One region of the Bacillus sp. AK128 genome, then DNA from elsewhere that is predicted to be linked to it. Evidence: riboswitches for the same ligand, from Rfam matches in the RefSeq annotation. Region 1 holds a riboswitch; each other region holds the start of a gene.
The links. A riboswitch is a leader RNA that binds a small molecule or an ion and turns the genes downstream of it on or off. The one in region 1 is predicted to bind S-adenosylmethionine.
Positions count from the first base shown of each region.

Region 2: another riboswitch for S-adenosylmethionine. It lies ahead of M1D60_RS13185 (methionine ABC transporter ATP-binding protein); the one in region 1 lies ahead of metX (homoserine O-acetyltransferase MetX).
Region 3: another riboswitch for S-adenosylmethionine. It lies ahead of metK (methionine adenosyltransferase); the one in region 1 lies ahead of metX (homoserine O-acetyltransferase MetX).

Region 1 is NZ_CP096379.1:716,044-723,780, forward strand. It holds gene M1D60_RS03200 (MerR family transcriptional regulator) at 1-710, opposite strand, end outside; gene M1D60_RS03205 (GntR family transcriptional regulator) at 998-1,387, shown strand; gene M1D60_RS03210 (ABC transporter ATP-binding protein) at 1,380-2,279, shown strand; gene M1D60_RS03215 (DUF6449 domain-containing protein) at 2,254-4,206, shown strand; gene M1D60_RS03220 (RNA polymerase sigma factor) at 4,247-4,750, shown strand; gene M1D60_RS03225 (hypothetical protein) at 4,989-5,327, shown strand; SAM riboswitch class I at 5,477-5,589, shown strand; gene metX (homoserine O-acetyltransferase MetX) at 5,694-6,776, shown strand; gene M1D60_RS03235 (homoserine dehydrogenase) at 6,773-7,737, shown strand, end outside.
Region 2 is NZ_CP096379.1:2,650,314-2,658,050, reverse strand. It holds gene M1D60_RS13195 (MetQ/NlpA family ABC transporter substrate-binding protein) at 1-572, opposite strand, end outside; gene M1D60_RS13190 (LLM class flavin-dependent oxidoreductase) at 654-2,045, opposite strand; SAM riboswitch class I at 2,147-2,249, opposite strand; SAM riboswitch class I at 2,460-2,564, shown strand; gene M1D60_RS13185 (methionine ABC transporter ATP-binding protein) at 2,748-3,758, shown strand; gene M1D60_RS13180 (methionine ABC transporter permease) at 3,814-4,413, shown strand; gene M1D60_RS13175 (MetQ/NlpA family ABC transporter substrate-binding protein) at 4,458-5,276, shown strand; partial or broken gene msrA (peptide-methionine (S)-S-oxide reductase MsrA) at 5,431-5,952, shown strand; gene msrB (peptide-methionine (R)-S-oxide reductase MsrB) at 6,010-6,387, shown strand; gene M1D60_RS13160 (two-component system sensor histidine kinase NtrB) at 6,463-7,728, opposite strand.
Region 3 is NZ_CP096379.1:858,907-866,643, forward strand. It holds gene M1D60_RS04055 (alpha/beta hydrolase family protein) at 1-726, shown strand, start outside; gene M1D60_RS04060 (DUF2584 domain-containing protein) at 741-983, shown strand; gene pckA (phosphoenolpyruvate carboxykinase (ATP)) at 1,022-2,611, opposite strand; gene M1D60_RS04070 (hypothetical protein) at 2,865-3,185, shown strand; SAM riboswitch class I at 3,607-3,715, shown strand; gene metK (methionine adenosyltransferase) at 3,970-5,169, shown strand; gene M1D60_RS04080 (MATE family efflux transporter) at 5,563-6,897, shown strand; gene M1D60_RS04085 (hypothetical protein) at 7,071-7,517, shown strand; gene M1D60_RS04090 (hypothetical protein) at 7,608-7,737, shown strand, end outside.

The sequences.
Region 1 (7,737 bases):
ACATACACTGCCATTGCATCACACATGAATCTGGATAAGCCCTCACCAAACTGGTCAATGTTCCTGGTGAATCGCTCATCATCTACATACATTTGACCTAATCCCTTGAATGCATCAAGCGAGTAGTTACCGATTTTGTTTATAAACTGATACCATTTTTCTATTCCATCTTGAGCCTCTTTGGATTTTGGTGAAAGATGACGAATTGTGGCAAGGTTACGATAGATCTCATTGAACTTTTCTTGATCGAACGCAGTCATGTTTTTAACTTTTTCATTTGCAGCTTCTACTGCTTGATCACCCCATTTTTCTTTTGCTTCTTGTTCATATGGATTTTGGCTAAAGTCAAAGCCTTCAAATTTTTCTTGATTTGTCATTTGTATTTCTCCTCTCGAATGTTGAATAGTTTTTTCAATCGTTCCGATCATCTTATTGAGTCGGTTCTTTTTGTCTAGTAGCATTTTGTGCTGCATTCTTAACGCTTCTTGCTGATCAAAAGAAGGATCATCAATGATTTCTTTAATTTTCTTTAAAGGAAAGCCGAGTTCTTTAAAAAATAAAATTTGCTGTAGGGTTTCAAGATTCTTGTCAGAATAAACACGATAACCTGCTTCCGTTGTTTCCTCTGGATTTAATAATCCAATCTCATCATAGTGATGTAGTGTGCGCACACTTATTCCCACGAGATCAGCTACTTCCTTTACTTTCATCTAAAATTTGCCCCCTTCACTAGTTACTATAAAGTATCCCGTAACGTGAGAGTCAATACGACTTATAAAGTATTTTGATATTTGATAAAAGGGAGCAGGATAGTGAATTAATAGATGCATCTGGAACCCCCAGGTGCATCTTATTTATCTTTGAGTAGGAAAGTCAACAACAAAGTTTAACAAGGCCAAAAAAATATTTAAAAAGTTCTTTCCAAAACAAGGAAAAAGATTTATACTAACTGTATTAACACAAATAATACACTTAAGACAGAATAGGGAGGGTTGAAATGTTTGAATTAGACATTAGGAGTAGACAGCCCATATATGAGCAACTAGTAGAAAAGTTAAAGGAGTTAATTATGAACAATATTCTAAAAGTTGATGAACAGCTACCATCAGTACGAACACTTGCTCAGCAATTAACGATTAATCCAAATACCATTCAAAAAGCATATCGAGAGCTAGAGAGACAGGGATATATCTATTCAGTTCCAGGTAAAGGAAGCTTTGTTAGTGAGGCCTCAAATATTATCAATAATGAAAAATTAGAAAAGGTAAAGCAGGAACTTATTAAGGTTTTATCAGAAGCTTTATATCTTGGTTTAAAAAAGGAAGATCTTGTTGAATTGTTTGAGAAGATTGATGAGTCTGTGAAAGGAGGAAATGAGGATGATTAAAGTCCAAAATCTTTCTAAAGCATTTGAGGATCTTGAAGCAATCAAAGAAGTGAATTTAAGTATCAATAAAGGCTCGATTTATGGATTACTAGGGTCAAATGGTGCTGGTAAAACAACCTTACTACGAATCCTTGCTGGAATCTTAGCTCAAGACAAAGGTGTAATCTCTATCAATGAGGAACCTGTATTTGAAAATGAAAGCATAAAAAACCAACTGTTTTTTATACCGGACAGTCCTTACTTCTTTTCACAATATACGACTAACCAAATGGCAAAATTCTATAAAAGCATTTATAAAGATTGGTCAGAAGAAAGGTTCTTAAAGCTTCAGGATGTGTTTGAACTTGACCGGAATAAAAAGATTCAAAAATTTTCAAAAGGAATGCAGAGGCAGGTAGCATTCTGGCTGGCACTTTCTACAATGCCTGATCTACTAATTCTTGATGAACCTTTTGATGGGTTAGACCCCGTTATGAGACGGAAAGTGAAAAATTTATTAATTCAGGATGTTGCTGATCGTGAAATGACGATTATCGTTTCCTCACATAATCTTCGTGAGGTTGAAGATATATGTGACTATGTTGGGATTGTACATAAAGGAACGATGATTTTAGAAAAAGATTTGGATGACTTGAAGTCTGACGTTCATAAAATTCAAGTTGCATTTAATGGCGATGTTACAGATGAGATTTTTAATGAAGTTAGTCTTTTATATAAAGAAGAACGTGGGAGTGTCATTTTATGTATTGTTCGGGGACAGGAAAGTGACGTGATCAAACATTTCCGTAAACACAATCCAGTGATCTTTGACTTATTACCATTAACTTTAGAAGAAATTTTTATTTATGAAATGGGGGATCAAGGCTATGCAATCCAAAACATCTTGGTTTAATAAAGAAATCATCCTCCAAGGATTTAGGAGTACAGGATGGCTCGGGATTATTTACTTCTTAGGCTTGTTCTTTGCTTTACCATTGCGAATGATCATGTATGTGTCAGAAGAAGATAATATTTATCGACATCAATTCTTTCAAAAAAATAATCTGTTTACTTGGAATAATGAATTCCTTACTATCCTATCTGCAGTGGTGCCTGTTCTAATTGGTGTTTTTATATTTCGCTATATCCAAACAAAGGCATCATCCGATTTATTTCATAGTTTGCCTTTAACTAGAGTTCAACTATATAAACATTTTGTTGGAATCGGGGCGTTCTTAGTTGTTTTACCTATTCTGTTAAATACGTTGATTCTCTTGATGATCCACCCAACTTTCAATTTGTCATCGTACTTTACGGTAAATGACATCTTATATTGGGCTGGTGTTACCATCACTCTCAATTTATTAGCGTTTATTGGGACTGTATTAATTGGTATGATCACAGGAATTTCAATTATCCATGGAGTTCTATCCTATATATTCCTATTCTTACCAATTGGTCTTGCCTTATTATTATCATTTAGCTTAGATATTTTCCTGTTTGGTTTTACACCAGAACCATATACAGGTCCAAGTTTAGGAAAACTTTCACCGTTATCTAGGACCGTCATGATTAATGGTAGTCCACTTACTTGGATTGAATTAGGTATTTACATCGGATTGATCGTTGCGTTATTTGTTTTTGCAATTTTCATCTATAAAAGAAGAAGATTAGAAGCAATTTCAAACCCAATCGTGTTCCCAATCCTAAGACCAATTTTTAAATACGGCGTGACCTTCTGCTTTATGCTGTTTGGCGGTTTGTATTTTGGTGAGGTTCAAAACAGTTTTGGATGGACAGTCTTCGGCTATGTAGTAGGTTCAATTATTGGTTACTTACTCGCTGAAATGATTCTTCAAAAAACATGGAGAGTACTTGGAGGGTTTAAAGGATATCTATACTATATTGTTGGTATAGCTATTATTTTCTTGTGCATCCACTTTGATGTATTTGGATACGAAGGAAGAGTACCTGAAGTAGCTGAAATTGAGAGAATCTATTATGGAAATGAAAGTTATTTTTATTTAGATAAAGATATGGAAATCCCCATTGAGTATTTCCATGAGGAAGAAAACTTTGAAAATATCATTAAACTTCACGAAGCTATCATTAGTGATAAGGATAAGCTGAAAGATCAAACGATCCCTAGTCATCCAGAGTCAGTATTTATCGCGTATGAGTTAAAAAATGGTGATAGACTAATCCGTGATTATATGGTGCCTGCTAGTGCGTATGCGCAGTTATTAAAGCCAATTTATGAATCTCAAGAATATAAAGAAGTGAACTTTCGAGCGATGCAGTTAGAAGCTCCTGAAATTGAAAAAATATACTTGAGTCCATCTGGAATTGGTTTCAAGGAAAGAGAAGTTATTATTTCAGACCAAGCTGAAGTTGCAGAACTATTGTCAAAACTTAAGGAAGATATTCTACTACAAGAGTATGAAAACTACACGGAACACAATATTTCTGGTATAAGTTTTGATTTAGTGACAGAACATCCACACTACGAAATTTACCATGGTCTAACAACCTCTTACCCAACAGTAGAAAAGTGGTTAAAGGATAAGGGGCTTTATGAACAGGCTGTATTGACTGGAGAAGACTTTGAGTATGCAATTTTGCTCGAGGATGAGATGATCGACATTAACGAGTATTATTCACTATCAAATGATGCAATGATTGAAAAGGTTAATAGTCTTGAAAATACTACAAAAATCACTAATCCAAAGGAGCTTCTTGAATTATGGAAGGAATCTGATGGGGATATTAGTAAAGGTATAAATGTGGCTTTTAAGTTTAAAGAACAACCATATATGGAATTTAGACGAATTGATGAATAAGCTGCTAGTAGATTTATAAGGGCAGCAAGAGGCGGTCAACATGGATTATACAAATCTTTATAACCAATATTATAAAAAGCTTTATAGTCAAATTTTTTCAATGATAAGAGAGCATTATCTGGCTGAGGACATTCTCCAAGAAACTTTTATTAAAGCTTTTGAGAAAATGGATACGATGGTTGATGAGTCGAAAATAGGCCCCTGGCTAATGACAATTGCTAAAAGAACAACGATCGATTTTATCAGAAAAGAAAAAAGACAGGGCTGCGAATTTGTTGAGGACTATGTCAATATTAAGGAAAATCAAACATTTTCTGTAGAAAAAGTCGTCGAATGGGAAATCTTTAAACATGAACTTGAAGGTGAAATTAGTACACTACGTAAAGAACAGAAAGAAATTATTAATCTGAAAATCAATAATGGCTTAAAAGAAAAAGAAATTGCTAGCTTTTTAAACATGAATCCTGGAACAGTAAAGATTAATCTTTATCGGGCCAGACAGCAGCTCAAAACTAGACTTGAACCAAAACTTTATACTGCATGATCGGCACCCACCTGATTGGTGGGTGTTTTAATAGTGAATTACATAACTATGATGCAGATTAGAGAATATTTTTAAAGAAAATGTTGTTTTTCCTGTGATGTGACATATTTCTCAGGAAATAAATAGAATCATGTATTTATTTGTGGTACTCGAAGGAAACTGTCGAACGATTACTGGGGGAATAGCCTATAGGGGTGTGGAATAGTGTGAGTAGCTAAAAAACGGGAGGGGAAATAATTTGAAGGAGCTACTTGAACAATTCGCTAGTGTTGTACTAAATGAGATAAGGTTAAAACCAATCTTACCTACAACTCCTATATTTGTATGCTTTCAGCTTGAGTATGAAATTTTGATGATTAAAATTTCTAACGAAGGTTATGAAATATTTAATAAGATCCAAGAACGGACAGATGTTTGGATTAAGGGTGATGAAAATACGATTCAATCCATTATTACAGGTAAGGAGAGAATTCGAAAGCTTGAGAGTAGAAATCTGATACGAGTAACCGGCAAGCTAAAGGATCTATTGACGGTTGAAGCACTGTTTTATTTGAGTGAGAAAAGATTATCTGCATAACCGATAGTTATAAACATAGGAATATTATTACGCGAAATAATTTGTTTAAACATAATAATAAAAATTGTTTGACAGTTATAATTTTCCTGTGGTATATTCTTCACAGAATGATTCGCATAGTAAGTTAAAGCGTTAATTGAATAAAGAATTTCTTATCCAGAGTGGTGGAGGGGCTGGCCCTATGATACCCGGCAACCGGTTTTGTTTTTCGTAAAAACACGGTGCCAATTCCTGCGGAGCATTTTGCTCTGACAGATAAGAAGAGATGAATTTACCTATTCACCCTCTTCTTATGAAGAGGGTTTTTTTTATGTAGTTACACTAAGATGGTTAAAGTTCAGCGCGTTTCTTAATTGAGAGGAGGATATGATGCCTAAGGTAAAGGAAGATGTTATGACAGAATATGGAGAGATTCAACTAGGAGCATTTACAACTGAACTAGGCATTACCATTCCCGACGTTCAAATCGCATATGAACGAGTTGGTCCAAAAACTGCCCCGGTCATAATTGTATGTCATGCTCTAACTGGTAATCAGTATACAGTTGGTACGGCCGATCAACCTGGGTGGTGGTCAGGGTTAATTGGAGAAGGGAAGTACGTTGATACGACGAAGTGGCAAGTCTTTACAATGAATGTATTAGGTGGTTGTAATGGTTCAACGGGTCCGTTAAGCCTTAATCCAGAAGGAAAGCCGTATCGTGCCAGTTTTCCATTTGTATCAGTAAGAGATATCGTTAGAAGTCAGTATATAGCATTAAACAGTTTGGGAATTAATCGTGTTCATGCGATTATTGGTGGTTCTCTTGGTGGAATGCAGGTGTTAGAGTGGGGAGTACTTTATCCAGAGTTTGCTCAGTTGCTTTTCCCTTTAGCAACCTCTCCTTACTTAAGTGATTTTGGAATGGCTTATAATTCGATTGCCAGATATGCAATTACGAATGACCCTAACTGGAATGATGGAGAGTATGATGAAAACCCTGAAGTTGGCTTGAGTATTGCTCGAATGATTGGAATGATATCCTATCGCTCTCCAGAATTGTTTAATTCTAGGTTTTCAAGAGAAGCAAGAGAAGGGTTTGGCGAACATCATCAAGAAAAATCATATCAAGTAGATTCGTATTTAACGTATCAGGGTGAAAAGTTTTTAAAAAGATTTGATGCAAATAGTTATCTATATTTATTAAAGGTAATGGACCATCATGATATAGGCAGAGAACGTGGAGATTGGAAGATGGCCATAAAGGCCATTCATTCAAAAATAATTAGTATCAGTTATAAAGGCGATCTCATTTATCCATCTGAGTTTTTGCAAGGAGTTGTAGCGGAGCATCAAGAGGTACATTCATCCTCAAAGCACTATGAAGTGTCCACTGTGTTTGGTCATGACGGTTTCTTAGTTGAATTTGAAAAATGGGGACATCTAGTAGAGGAGGGACTTACTTCATGAAAACGATAAAGGTAGCCTTATTAGGTTTAGGAACAGTTGGTCAAGGTGTTTATCAAACTATCGAAACTCACCAGCAAAAGCTAATAGAAGCAACTGGTACAAAAGTCGAAGTGGTAGGGGTATTAGTTAAAAACCAGGAAAAGCAAAGAGATATCAAACCATCAGTAAAGGTGACAACTAAAATAGATGAAATATTAGCTATTGAAGAGATTGATATCGTGTTTGAAGCAATTGTTGGAATAGAGCCTGCCAATTCCTATATTAAAAGTTTCCTAGATAAAGGCTGTCATGTAATTAGTGCAAATAAGGAACTACTTGCTCATCAAGGAAAGGAATTATCAGAGCTTGCCAAAAGTAAAGGTCGCTTCCTTGCTTTTGAAGCAGCTGTAGCTGGTGGGATTCCATTATTACGAACCATTATTCAATTACTACAGGTTAATGGTATTACCAAGCTAGAGGCAATCTTAAATGGAACAAGTAATTTTATATTAACGAAAATGCGCAAAGAAAAGGCCGACTTTGACGATGTGCTAAAGGAAGCACAGGAGCTTGGTTATGCAGAGGCAAATCCAGCAAATGATATTTTAGGTACCGATGCTTTTTATAAGCTGATGATCTTAAGTGATCTTATTCACCAAGAACAGCCAAATTGGGATCAAGTTGAAAAGCAAGGCGTGAATAAGGTTTCTCTACAGGATCTGATTATTGGTGAGAAGCTAGGACTTCGCTTGAAATTATTAGCTACCCTTCAAAAACAGAATGAAGAAATTGTAGCTGAGGTCAAACCGGTTTTCGTAAACGCAAATCATCCTCTGTATAATGTTGAGGGTGTCGATAATGGTATTGTCATTTCGACTGATTTAGTCGGGAATATTCTTCTACAAGGACCTGGAGCAGGTTCGAAAGCCACTGCGAGCGCAATGATTGAGGATTTAGTTTATATAAGACAACAGGGGAATCC
Region 2 (7,737 bases), 1.9 Mb from region 1:
GACCGTGGGAGTTGTGCAGCTTCAATTTCATTGAATTTTAGGTTTTTTGGGTTTTCTTTAATATCCTTTACTGTTGCCTTTAATGGGTTTATAGATTCATCAAAAGTTATAATTCCATTTTCATGAAGGACGGTTAATCCTCTTGCAAGGTTAGTGGGGTCATTGGCTATAGCGACGGTACTCCCATCCTCAATTTCTTCTATGGAATTATATTTATTAGAATAAATACCAATAGGAGCTGTGGGGACGGTAATGACCTCAGATAAGTCAAGGTCATGCTCACTTGCAAATGCCTCTAAATATACCTTGTGTTGGAATAAGTTTGCATCTAAGGAGCCGCTGCTTAAAGATAGATTGGGCTGAACATAATCATTAAATTCTTTGATCTCAACCTTATATCCTTTTTCTTCTAGAAAGGGTTTGACACCCTTCTCTAGCATATCGCTATAAGGAACTGTTGCTCCTAATACAAGTTCTTTCTTTTCACCTGTTGATGAGCTTTCTGCTCCACCACAAGCTGTTAATAATACGAGAAATAATGAAGACAGTAATAGTATAATATGTTTTTTCATTAAAGCACCTCATATATTTTATTTTTTAAACCGTTTTACGATTATGCTACCTTTGTGAAGATGTATCTGATACTTTTGAATCTATTTACTTGCTGTATAGACCTGTCGATATTTACTGGCAGGATGATCTTCTGTTAATAAGCTACTCCCATGGTCAAAAAGCTTTTCCCTCAATGAGCCACTCTTGTATTCAGTCTTGTAAATCCCTCGTTCTTGTAAAATCGGGACTACTAAATCAATAAACTCTTTTAAATCTCCTGGTGTTACTAGGTGATTAAGGTTAAAGCCATCAACACCTGATTGTTCAAATAGGTGTTGGATTTGATTGGCTACTTCCACAGGATTACCAATGATAAAGTTTTCGCGATCCAATTTTTCAATTCGACCGAGTGCTTCCTTGACCTTTAACTGCTTAGAGGCATCCTTTGTCATTGAGGCAGCTTTATAATGGCCATGCTCTGTCTTTTTAAATTCAAATGGATTATTATAATCTTTCTCTGTGTACTCAGATAAATCGTAACCGCTGGCACCACCAAATTGTGCTTTAGCAGAATCTGGACTCCAATACCGTGAGTATTCTTCGAACTTTAGCTCTGCTTCTTCTGTTGTAGGAGCAACAATCACACTTAAAAACGTGAATATTTTTATATGTTCAGGGTTCCGACCATATTTCTTAGCAAGCTCTCTAATTGTATTGGAGTAGTATTTAACACGTTCAGGAGTAGGTCCACCTATAAATACACATTCGGCATGCTTAGCAGCGAATTCACGGCCTCGTTCGGAAGTTCCTGCCTGATAGATGACTGGCGTACGTTGTAAGGAAGGTTCACTTAAGTGCGGTCCTTCCACACTGAAATACTTACCAGAATGATTGATTTCATGAACTTTTGACGGATCTATTAACCTTTCTGATTCCAAATCTTCAATAATTGCATCATCTTCCCAACTTGCTTCCCAAAGCTTATAGGATACTTCTAAAAACTCATCAGCAATTTCATATCTTTCATCATGTTTAATCATTTCTTCCAAGCTGAAGTTTCGAGCAGCATTTGGAAGATACGAAGTGACAACATTCCAAGCAATCCGGCCCTTCGTTAAATGGTCTAAAGTAGAGAAACGTCTTGCGTTACCAAAGGGTTGTTCATATGTAGTACTAACTGTGATTGCGAAAGATAGATTATTGGTAACGCTAGCCATGGCTGGGATAATCAGAGCACCGTCATTAACTGGAAATTGGAGTCCGTCTCGAATGGAAGGCTCTTTGCTTTTCTTATACGTATCATATACACCTAATACATCTGCGAAAAAAACTGCATCAAATTTACCTCTTTCTAAGAGTTTTGCATATTCTAGCCAGTAGTCTAAATTCTTATAGTGACGGTGTCTCTTACTTTCTGGATGCTTCCAAAACCCGTGAGAATTGTGCATTGCACTAGTCATTTCAAATGCATTTAAAATTATTTGCTTGGTCAATGTGATCGCCATCCTTTATTAAAATATTTTTTGACAAACAAAAAACCTCTTCTTTTGAAAGAAAAGAAGAGGTTAGTAAAAAGCATAAATATACAGATCTCTTCTTATCTCTCAAGCGAATGCTTGCTGGAATTGGCACAGTACTAGAAAAAGTCTGCTGCCGAGGTATCAAAGGGCCAGTCCCTCCACCTCTCTGGATAAGAAAAACGATTATGAAGTTGTAAGTTTATAACTGTAATCCCAAATCTACATGGGTTAGAAATTTTTGTCAATCCTTTATTTTGAAAATTTATAATTTTATTACTGAAGGATTTATTAAGCATTTTAAATAAAATGAAAAGTGAATTAAAAACTGTTTGACAAATTTGCACATCAGACTTATGATAAAAAACAGTTTCACATAATTTCATAATAAACTTATCAAGAGTGACTGAGGGTCAGGCCCAATGACGTCCGGCAACCTCCTAATTGGAAAGGTGCCACTTCCTGCAGAATGTTTTACATTCTGAGAGATAAGTCGTATATATTTGACGATCTTATCTCTTTCAATGGAAAGAGATTTTTTTATTTTATGCTGTTGTAAGAAAGTGAGTACTGATGAAGAAGTTTTGAGCAAGCTTCTTCGAGAAAGGCTTTGGGCTAGCTTATTAGGTTAACAATCTACGAAGTTTTATTTAATTAGAGGTAAGGGGGTAAACAAAATTGATTGAAATAAAGAACCTGTCAAAGGTATATAAAACTTCAAAAGGAAAAGTAATTGGAGTTGATGATGTTACTTTAACAATTAGTAAAGGAGAGATCTTTGGGATTGTTGGTTATAGTGGTGCAGGAAAAAGCTCGTTAATACGATGTCTAAATCTATTAGAAAAGCCTTCAGCAGGAGAGGTCCATATCGATGGGGTTTCTTTAACTAGTCTAAATAATCAACATTTACGTAAGGCTAGACTAAAAATCGGAATGATATTCCAGCACTTTCATTTAGTCTCCTCTAAAACAGTTTTCGAAAATGTCGCGTTTGCTCTTAAGGCAGCCAATAAGTCAAAATCAGAAATTACCCATAGAGTAACCGAATTACTTGAAATGGTAGGGTTATCTGAAAAGAGCAATGTGTATCCGGCTCAATTGAGTGGAGGGCAGAAGCAAAGGGTAGGGATTGCAAGGGCTTTGGCAAATGACCCGACTGTCCTATTATGTGATGAAGCAACATCAGCATTAGATCCTAGTACAACTAAATCAATTCTGAAATTATTGAAAAGGATTAATAGGGAGCTAGGAATTACGATTGTGCTGATTACTCATGAGATGGAAGTAGTCAAAGATATTTGCGATCGAATGGCTGTCATGCAGGATGGAAAAATAATTGAAATTGGCCGGACCTATGATGTCTTTGCCGATCCGAAGGAAGATTTAACTAAACAGTTTATTAACACGGTCTTACAATTCGATCTACCAGACCATATTATCTCATCTAGTAAAGGAACGATTATAAAAATTCAGTTTAAGGGATCGATTGCAGAGGAGTCAGTTGTTTCAGATGTATTTAAGAAATTTGAAGTGAATGGAAATATCCTCCATGGAAAAATTGAATACATAAAAGAAGTTCCACTTGGAATTTTCATTATGGAACTAACAGGTGACTCGAAGGAAATAGAACGTTCCATTCTATATATTACAGAAAAAACACAAAGCGTGGAGGTGATTCACCTTGCTTAATCATTTGATTGAACTTCTTCCAGATCTAAATAAGGCGTTCTTTGAAACGATTTATATGGTCTCAATATCTATGACTGTAGCAATTATTGTGGGTTTACCATTAGGTATTTTATTATTTGTAACTGACAAGGGCTTGTTTTTGGAAAATATACCTTTAAAATCAACGCTTGGTTTTATTGTAAATATTGTACGTTCTATTCCTTTTATCATCTTACTTGTCGCCCTGTTACCTTTTACCGATTTAATAACCGGAACAACGATAGGACCTACAGCAGCATCTGTTTCATTATCGGTTGCAGCAATTCCGTTTTTTGCTAGAATTGTAGAAACTTCCTTACGTGAGATAAATAAAGGCGTTATAGAAGCTGCTGTTTCGGTAGGTGCCTCGCCTTGGATGATTATAAAAGACGTGCTAATTCCTGAAGCGAAACCTTCTATTGTTCAAGGAACAACGATTACCATTATTAGTTTAGTAGCCTATTCCGCGATGGCAGGGATTGTCGGAGGTGGTGGCGTAGGGGATTTAGCCATTCGATTTGGATACTACCGATATGATAATGTCGTGATGATTACAACAGTAGTGGTCTTAATTTGCTTAGTGCAGATTGTTCAATTTGCCGGAGATAAAGTAGCTAGAGTTGTAGACAAAAGATAATAAGAAGTATGTTGTTTAATAATCACTAATGGAGGAAACTATAAATGTTTAAAAAATTCGTATTATCACTATCATTACTTGCATTACTAGCAGCTTGTGGAGGAAAAGAAGATGCCTCAGGGACAGTAGAAGATAAAGAAATTACAATTGGGGCTACATCTGGTCCTTATTCCGATATGGTAACCAAAGCTATAAAACCTGTTTTAGAAGAAAAAGGTTATACAATAGAAGTGGTTGAGTTTAGTGACTATATCCAACCAAACAAAGCGTTAGCGAACGGTGACTTAGATGCAAACCTATTCCAACATAAAATTTATTTAGAAAGCTTTGCAAAAGAGCATGAGTTAGATCTATCTGAAGTAATAATCGTTCCGACTGCACCAATGGGTATTTATTCGAAAGAGTTTAATTCATTAGAAGACATTGAAGATGGAAGTGCAATTGCCATTCCAAACGACCCAACAAATGCTGCCCGTGCATTGCTTATTCTCCAAGATGCGGGTTTAATTAAACTTGACGAGTCTGTCAATCCTTTAACAGTTTCTGAGAAGGATGTTGTTGAAAATTCGAAAAATCTCGTGTTCGAGCCAATTGAAGCTGCTCAGCTACCACGAGCTGTAGATAGTGTTGATTTATCAGCAGTTCCAGGGAACTTTGCACTGGCTGCTAAGATGGACTTACTTGATGCGTTAGTGTTAGAGAATATGCCGGATGACTACCGTAATCGTGTGGTTGTAAATACTAGCGATCTAGAAGCACAGTTCACAAAAGATATTAAAGAGGCAGTTGAGTCAGCAGAATTTGAAGCTGTTATTGATGAAGAATTTAAAGGGTTTGGTAAGCCTGAGTGGATGACTAAATAAAATGGGTGGGACGTGTCAGATTCTATTCTGGCACGTTTTTCAGCACTCTGTTAGTAAGCATTCACCCATAAGGCTTTGTATTAGCTTCATAGTGTAAGGTATTGCTATAATGGGGAACAATAGCAATAGTTAATTATAGGGAGGTATTACATAAATGACTGACAATCTTCAGCTTGCAACCTTTGCAGGGGGCTGCTTTTGGTGTATGGTTAAACCGTTTGATGAGCAACCAGGCATCCATAAGGTAGTTTCAGGCTATACAGGTGGTACAACAGAAAACCCAACTTACGAGGAAGTATGCTCTAATAAGACAGGTCATTATGAGGCTGTACAAATCACTTTTGATCCTGAACTTTATCCTTATCAGGAATTACTCACATTATTTTGGCAACAAATTGATCCAACTGACGAAGGTGGACAATTTGCAGATCGTGGGGAATCGTATCGAACGGCAATCTTTGTCCATAATGATGAGCAACGAGAGCTTGCGGAAGCCTCTAAAAAAGAATTACAGGTAAGCGGTAAATTTAAAAAGCCAATCGTTACTGAAATTATCACAGCAGGACCTTTTTATGAAGCAGAGGATTATCATCAGCACTATTACAAAAAAAATCCAATTCGCTATAAACTATATCGTACTGGCTCTGGAAGAGAGAAGTTTTTGAGGGACGCATGGAAGAATCAGGACAAGGATCAAGATTTAAAAACGAAGTTAACGCCAATTCAATACGAAGTGACTCAAAATAATGGAACCGAACCAGCTTTTCGCAATGAATTTTGGGATCATAGAGATGAAGGGATTTATGTAGATGTTGTATCTGGAGAGCCTTTGTTTAGCTCGAAAGATAAATACGATGCTGGTTGTGGGTGGCCAAGTTTCACTAAGCCAATTGAAAAGCAAACCATAAAGGAAGAACTCGATGTTACCCATAATATGGTGCGCACAGAAGTGCGAAGTAAGGAAGCGGATTCCCATCTAGGTCATGTTTTTGACGATGGACCACGTGATCAAGGTGGGTTACGCTATTGTATAAACTCAGCAGCACTCAGATTTATCCCTAAAGATCATCTTGAAAAAGAGGGCTATGGAGAATACCTTAAACTCTTTTAAGAAGAAAAGCACCCTTCTAGGCTGACTTTCAGATTGGTAACAACCTGAAGCAGTTTAGTAATGGGTGCTTTTTACTTATTTATATTCTTCTGCCTTTACATAGGGTAACAGAATGTAGAAAGAGGTTCCCTTTTCGGAACTTCTGACCGAAACAGAGCCCCCATGATTTTCAACCATCTTTCTAGATAGGGACAGCCCGAGTCCTGTACCTGTATCTTTGGTAGTGAAAAATGGATCAAAGATATGTTCTAAATGGTCCGTCGGAATGCCCTGTCCGTTATCGCAAAAAATGAGTTGAACTCTCTGCTTGTCTAGCTTAGTTTTAAGTTTAATTTTAAGTTGCATGTTCTTCTTTTTTGCTTCCACAGAGTTACGGAATAAATTTATAAAGATTTGTAGCATTTCTGAAGGGTTTATAAATACTAAACAATCATCTAACTCTGGTGAACAATCTAACACCATCTCAACATCATGTAAAAATGCCTCGCTTTTTAAGAAGGGGGCTATATGGTCTTGTATAAATTGATTCATATAAACCATTTCATCTTTAGGTTCAGACGGCTTTGCAATTGTTAAAAAATCAGTGATGATCTTGTTCGCACGATCGAGCTCAGGAATTAATAACGAATTAATTAGTTGAGCTGTTTCTGGTTTAAATTCATCTTTTAAGAATTGTAAGTATCCTCTAACTGTTGTAAGAGGATTTCGGATTTCATGGGCAATACCTGCAGCAATTCTACCTGCAAGTGCCTGTTTCTCAGATTCTTTAACTAAATTTAAGAATTGAAATGAACCTAATACTCTTTTTATCTCTCCAGAATGGTCACGATAAATACGTGTATTGTTTATACCATAGTTTGTATCAAGAACTTCACGGTCATAAATAGCCTCACCTGAATATAAGGTCTCTAATAGCATGATCAAATCATCTGGTAGATTAAGCAGATCACGTATATGCTTTCCTACTACTAAGTCTCTATCTACCCCAAGATCCTCGGCTGCTTTTTTGTTACATAATGTAATATTTCCCCACTCATTAATAAAAACAATATGGTGTGGTACAGTGTCGAAAATAGGTAGTAAAAACTCCTCAATCTTTTCAAAGGGAAGATCCTGATCTAATTGAATGTCATGAACAAACTCAGTTGGTGCTGATTTTTTTTCAATCTTAGAAAAAGTAGGAATAGTGGAAGAACCACGAGGTTTTTGAATCTGGACACCATGGTGGTAATCCTTATAGGAAATAAAAGATGGGTAATTAGATAGAAGAGAGCGATAAGCATGTATTTCCGCTTCTAATTCAGCAATTCGGTTTTCTTGGTCTTTAAAGGCATCCTTCATTTATGTACT
Region 3 (7,737 bases), 140 kb from region 1:
GAACTATACATTGTGACATACTGGTGCCAAGGGTTAAAAATTAAAGGTTTACTTGCAGTTCCAAAAGGTGAAGAAGTGTTTGATGGTTTTCTTTATTTAAGAGGTGGTATTAAGAATGTAGGTAAGGTTCGTGTTGGAAGGATTGTTCAGTTTGCGTCAGAAGGATTTGTGGTCATGGCACCATTTTATAGAGGTAACCAGGGAGGAGAAGGTAACGAGGATTTTGGAGGAGAGGATCGACATGATGCATTTGCTGCCTTGAACCTACTTCAACAACATCCAAAAGTGAATCAAGAAAGGATTCATGTTTTTGGCTTCTCAAGAGGTGGAGTAATGGCCTTATTTACTGGGATTATGGAACCAAGCATTACTTCAATTGTTTCATGGGGCGGAGTAACGGATATGGCGTTAACATATGACGAAAGGTTAGATTTAAGAAGGATGATGAAGCGGGTGATTGGTGGCACTCCAAATAAAGTGCCAGAAGAGTACAAATGGAGGACACCTCTTTTTTACATAGAAAAAATTCAGGCGCCAGTTTTAATCATTCACGGTAGACAGGATCAAAATGTAACGATCGAGCATTCTCTTCGACTTGAAAATAGGTTAAAAGAGCTTGGTAAAAAGGTAGAATCATGGTATTTTGATGAATATACACATTATTTTCCACCTAGAATTAATCGACAGGTTGTCCACGATTTGACAAGTTGGATGAAACAACAATAGAGGAGGTGAATCATATGGGGATGCCATTAGAATTAAACACATTAATAGTAACAAAAGGGAAAGAAAACAGAATAAAGGAAAATCTATTTACGTTAGCCAAAGAAGGATATCGTTTATATCCGATTGATATTCCATTAGAGGTAAGAAAGACTTTGGACAGTGAGCCAAATGGAACAGCGGTTATAAAAAAGCTGGAGTTAGAAAATAAGTCAACCACGATTACCTATGAGTTAGTTTCTTTAAATTCCACAAACTAAAAAACAGCAATCAATAGCGATTGCTGTTTTTTATATGATTACCTAACGGATGGCCCACCTAATACTTCAATTTCCTCTGGTACATTGGAGAATTTTTTGAAGTTTTTATTGAACTTTTCAGCTAGTTCATTTGCTTTTACCTTATAAGCCTCTTTGTCTGCCCATGTTAGCTCAGGACGAAGAACTTCATCAGGAACACCAGGAACATGTAAAGGGATTTCTAAACCAAAGGTTACATCCTTAACGGTTTCCATGCTATTTAGTTCTCCTTCTAATGCTGCTTGAACCATGGCTCTTGTATAGCTAAGCTTCATTCTATTCCCTACACCGTATTCTCCACCAGTCCAGCCAGTGTTTACAAGAAATACTTGAGAATTATGCTCATCAATCTTCTTTCCAAGCATTTCTGCATAAACAGTTGCAGGTAATGGTAAGAAAGGTGATCCAAAGCATGTTGAGAATGTTGCTTGAGGTGAAGTAACACCTCTTTCTGTTCCAGCTAGTTTACTTGTATATCCACTTAGGAAATGGTACATTGCCTGTTCTTTTGTAAGCTTACTGATTGGAGGCAATACTCCAAACGCATCAGCGGTTAAGAAAACAATCGTGTTTGGGTGACCAGCAATACTTGGTTCAATGATATTATCGATCGCTTGAATGGGGTAAGCTGCACGTGTGTTTTCTGTTAATGACATATCATCATAATCTGCTTCTCTTGTTTGATCGTTCAGAATAACGTTTTCTAACACGCTTCCAAAATGAATAGCATCAAATATTTGAGGCTCTTTTTCTCTAGTTAGGTTCGCGCATTTTGCATAGCACCCACCTTCGATATTGAATACTCCGCTATTTGACCACCCGTGCTCGTCGTCGCCGATTAATTTACGATTAGCATCAGCTGATAAAGTTGTTTTCCCTGTCCCAGAAAGGCCAAAGAATAAAGCAACATCACCTTCAAAGCCAACATTTGCTGAACAGTGCATAGGAAGAATTCCCATTTCAGGAAGTACATAATTCATGACAGAGAAAATAGACTTTTTAATTTCACCAGCATACTCTGTTCCACCAATTAAAACGATTTTACGTTCAAAGGAAATAATGATAAATGTTTCAGATTCAGTACCATCTACTTCTGGATTTGCTTTGAAATTTGGTGCTGAAATTACAGTGAATTGTGAATCATGAGAGGTAAGCTCTTGTGCTTCCGGACGGATGAAAAGTTGGTGTGCAAACAAATTATGCCAAGCATATTCATTCACAACCTGAATAGGTAAACGATACTTCTCATCTGCACCTGCAAACCCCTTAAATACAAATAGTTCGTTTTTATTCTGGAGATAATTTAGTACCTTATTATACAGATGATCAAAGGCTTCAACAGAGATTGGTTGATTAACAGAGCCCCAGTCAATTTTATCTTTTACAGAGTCTTCTTCCACAATGAACTTATCCTTTGGAGAACGACCTGTGTATTTACCAGTTGTTGCTCTAACTGCACCTGTTGAAGTAAGTTCACCCTCATTTCGGGAAAGAACCTTTTCAACTAGCTGTGATACAGATAAATTTGTGTATACATTATGCCCGTTTAATAAATCCGTTAAGTTAATGGAGAGATCAATCGAGTTCATCTTCATAACCTGCCTTTTTATGGTTTCTATTAATCTAATATAAATGTATTTATATGCTGCTTTCTACCAATTAGTATAACACATTAAACTAAATAGTCTATACTATTTTTACGGTATTGTACGTTTTTTTGAATAAAGTGTACCAATAATTTTCTTTATGAGTTCAAAAATTTCCTTCATTCTGAGCAAATTAGTTATTCGCCCATTCCTTTTTAAACTTTTGACCATATAGTAAAAAGGAGGAGGGAGTTTTATGATTGATTTTACTCAATTAAGCCATTTCGATTATGCTACTGTTGCAGCGGTAGTAGCGGCATTTGTAACAGTGATAGGTAATGCCTTCTCAATTAATAAGAAGTATCGCGCTCTGTTAGCAATTGCAGTTGGATTTATACTTGTTTGTTTACCTCAGGTTTGGACTGAGAGGCTTCTGACTGGATTAATTATTGGTTTAACAGCTAGTGGGGTTTATAGTCAAGTGAAGCCTAGAGATAATGAGAATGAGCTATTAAAATATCAGACACTAGAAGAATATAGTAAGAAGAAAAGCGACAACGATGAGACTCCTTATTAAGGTAGGAACCTAGTAAATCATAATTAATGTTAGTGTGTGAATAAGGGTGATTTACCTATTAGGACACTCTCAGGATTGGAAACTTTGTGAGTGAACTATTTACCATTTGAACACAATTATCATATCTAAGGTCATCACAGTTCTTTAAAAATATGCTCTGTTAAAGCACAATGTTGATTTTTAGCACAGTTGATTGAAGTGGAAGGACGCGAGACTCCTGCGGGAGCAGCGTGACAGGTGAGACCCCGCAGGCGCACGCCGAGGAGGCTCACCGCACGCCCCGCGGAAAGCGAGTGTCCTGTAACGAAAATCGACAACGAAGTTTAACAGAGCCTAAAAATAATAAATAAAATCAATATTACAAGAAACTTTTGTTGACATCATTCGACTTCTTCGATATGATATGAGCCGAACGGATACTCTCTTATCCCGAGCAGGCGGAGGGAACAGGCCCTATGAAACCCAGCAACCATCATGAGAATGATAAGGTGCTAACCTGATGCAAGGCATTTGGCCTTGAACGATAAGAGCGAAAGGCGAGATTAATGTTTAAACCTTTCCTCTAACAGGGAAAGGTTTTTCTTTTGATTAGGAAGTAGGAATTTTGCATGCAAAATTAGACCTTTCTATAAACCTCTTACTGCCTGGTCAAGGATTTGTCGAAAAAAGCATATTTTCCTCATAAAAATATGTTTTTATTAGAATAATAAGGGAATGAGTACCGTATCAACAAAGGGGTGAAACCATTCACCTATTTATTGTATAAAGGGAGGAAGAACGTTAGATGTCAAAAAAACGCCGTTTATTTACATCTGAATCTGTGACAGAAGGACATCCAGATAAAATTTGTGATCAGATTTCTGATTCAATCCTTGATGCTATTTTAGCTAAGGATGCAAACGCTCGTGTAGCATGTGAAACTTCTGTTACAACAGGTTTAGTGCTTGTTGCTGGAGAAATCACTACTTCTACATATGTAGATATTCCAAAGATTGTTCGTGAAACTGTCCGTGAAATTGGATATACTCGTGCAAAGTATGGTTTTGATGCAGAAACTTGTGCTGTTTTAACTTCAATTGATGAGCAATCTGCTGATATCGCAATGGGAGTTGACCAAGCTTTAGAAGCACGTGAAGGTCAAATGACAGACGAAGAAATTGAATCGATTGGTGCAGGTGACCAAGGATTAATGTTTGGTTATGCAAATAACGAAACAAAAGAACTTATGCCACTTCCAATTTCTTTAGCACATAAAATTGCTCGCCGTCTAACAGAGGTTCGTAAGGAAGAAATCTTACCTTATCTTCGTCCAGATGGAAAAACACAGGTAACAGTAGAGTATGATGAAAACGATAAGCCAGTTCGTATTGATACAATCGTTATCTCAACTCAACATCACCCTGAAATTTCAAATGAGCAAATCAAGCGTAATCTGAAAGAACATGTAATTGACCCTGTCGTTCCTAAGGAATTAATTGATGAAGAGACTAAATACTTCATTAATCCAACAGGTCGTTTCGTAATCGGAGGTCCTCAAGGGGATGCTGGGTTAACAGGCCGTAAGATTATTGTTGATACGTATGGTGGATATGCTCGCCACGGCGGAGGAGCATTCTCTGGTAAGGATCCAACTAAGGTAGACCGTTCTGCAGCATATGCAGCTCGTTATGTAGCAAAGAACATTGTCGCAGCAGGATTAGCTGATAAGGCAGAGGTTCAATTAGCTTATGCGATCGGGGTAGCTCAGCCAGTATCGATTTCTGTTGATACATTTGGAACAGGAGCGGTTTCTGAGGATGTTTTAGTTGATTTGATCCGCAGCAACTTTGATCTACGTCCAGCAGGAATTATCAAAATGTTAGATTTACGTCGTCCTATCTACAAGCAAACTGCTGCTTATGGTCACTTTGGCCGTGCAGATGTTGATTTACCATGGGAGCGTACTGATAAAGCAGCAACTTTAAAAGAGCAAGCATTAAGTTAAATAATAGTTCATGAAAAAAAAGATCAATCCTCCTTTGGGTTGATCTTTTTTTGTGTGTTGGGCCATTGGTAAAAGCAGGGTTTAATAGAGGATCGATCGTAAAAAAAGGCTGTTTTCGTATAGATTGTTGCTTTATAAAAATCCCAAAAGCCGGATTTTTACCTTAGTATCAAGATCTTGCTATACATCAAGAAAGTTGCTCTTTTCTAATCTCTATCCAATTTTACTTATAATACTGCGTTGTACAGCCAAACTCAATGTCACGAAGGCAACAAAGTTTTAGAAAAGAGTTAAAAAAAAGATGCCTTTCTTTTGTTCATCAACAATCTGTTGGGCTACAATTACAGTTACATATCAGTGACGAACGAAAAAGTGTGAAAAGGAGTGTTACCTTTGTCACAGCATGATTTTACTAACGGGACCATTAGCAAACAGTTGTTGAGCTTTGCAGGACCCATTATTTTAACGAATCTCTTACAAGTTTCTTATCAATTTATTGATAGCTTATGGGTTGGAAACCTTTTGGGGGCGAATGCGCTAGGAGCTATAACCATCTCCTCTACCGTCATCGTCACGGTGCTTGCATTTGTCATTGGGATTAATAATGCAACCTTAACGATTTTATCTCAGCAAAAAGGTAGGGATGATAACCAGGGACTAAAAAGGTATGTAAATGCTTTTGTTGTTTTACTTTCTTCACTTTCTATCTTGATTGGTAGCCTCGGTTTTCTGTTTTCTGGTCAGATTCTATTGTTGCTAGGGACACCTGCTGAGATGGTTACAGAAGCGAAAGCTTATTTGCAAATTAACTTTTTGGGAATTCTTTTTTTAATTGGCTATAACTTTATCGGGACCGTATTACGAGCCCTTGGTGATAGTAAGACCCCACTTAAGTTCGTAATGCTTGCAGCCATGTTGAATACAGTACTAGACCCATTATTTATTTCCGTCTTTGATTGGGGTATGCAGGGTGCTGCCTATGCAACAGTACTTTCACAAGGAGTTGCTTTCTTAATTGGCTTAATTTACACATTCAAGCAGGAACTTGTCCCGTTTTCGCTTCCAATCTTGCCTAACAGAGAGGAAGTCTTGTTAATTTTGAAACTAGGTATTCCTTCTGGCTTACAAATGACGGTCATCTTTGCCGGAGTGACTGCCATTATGACTGTGGTTAACTCTTTTGGCGGGGCAGTCGTAGCTGGGTTTGGAGCGTCACAGCGAATCGATAGCTTAATTACTTTACCAGCAACAGCTTTAGGTACAGCAGTTAATAGTATGGCGGGACAGAATATTGGAGCACATCGCTGGGATCGTGTCAGGAGCATTTCAATATACGGAGCTATGTATAATTTAGCAATCATGCTTCTAATGGCTATTATCGTGTTTATATTAGCAGAACCATTAATCCGCTTATTTATTCAGGAAGAACAGGCTGTATCATTTGGTGCAGATTACTTAAGAATCATTTCCTTTTTCTATCTGTTTTTAGGACTAAACTTTATTTTAAATGGAATCGTCAGGAGTTCAGGGGCGATGTATCAGGTACTAGTACTAAATATCATCTCTTTTTGGGTGCTTCGTTATCCACTAACCTTTATCTGTTCAAGCCTATTTGGTCAAAATGGAATCGCAATTGGGATGGGGATTAGCTTCATTGTTAGTAGTATGTTTGCATTTGCTTATTTTAAATGGGGGAAATGGAGAGAGAAAAAACTTTTTGCTCAATAATGTACTGACAAAAAATACAATTAAATAATGATGAAGGATTTACATCATAGAATATAGAACAATTAGTAAAAGGAAGTCAACTAAAGGGGAGAACAGAAAGCTACTTTCTAGAAGGTTAGGATCCTTTGGGAGAAGCATTCCTAAAAAGCTAAATTAGCGGGAGGGGAAGCGGAATGAGTTATAAATATAATTCAATAAGAAAATGGAAGAGGGAAGGTTTTAAATCGCTATTACAAATACTAATTCTTATTTTCTTCAGTTTTTTCTCTTCATTCAGCTCTGGAATAGGTGATCAGACTAATCTGTTTTTCCTTGCTTTTCTACTCTTAGTTGTTATGGAAAGGGTCTATAACGCTATTTATTATTTCACTTTACATAACAAGGATTATTTAATTATAGAAAGCAGTTCTATATCCATCTATAAAGGAAAGCTCTTTCCAAAAAAATATATTGAATATCATAAGGTAAAACATGTGGTTCAAGTCAGCGATATCATCATATTAAAATTACATGATGGGAAAGAAGAGGAAATTTACACTGAAAGGTTATCTCATTCAGATACCAATGAAGTAAAAAAAGAGCTTAAGCATAGGTTGGGCCAAAAGGCGGTTACGCTGTGAAGGTTCCTTTAAATTTAGAACAGAGATCTGGTTTAACATCTTGTGATAAAACACAATTTCTATTCTGAATTTTAGGAGAGGGAGGGTTGAATGACTAAAAATCATATTATAGGAATAATGACTATATTACTCTTCGTGGTAGTATTCAAGAATATGAACCTCCAAGAGCAAGCTAAAAAGTATGAAGAAGAAATTGGGAATTCATATGGACAACTCGTTT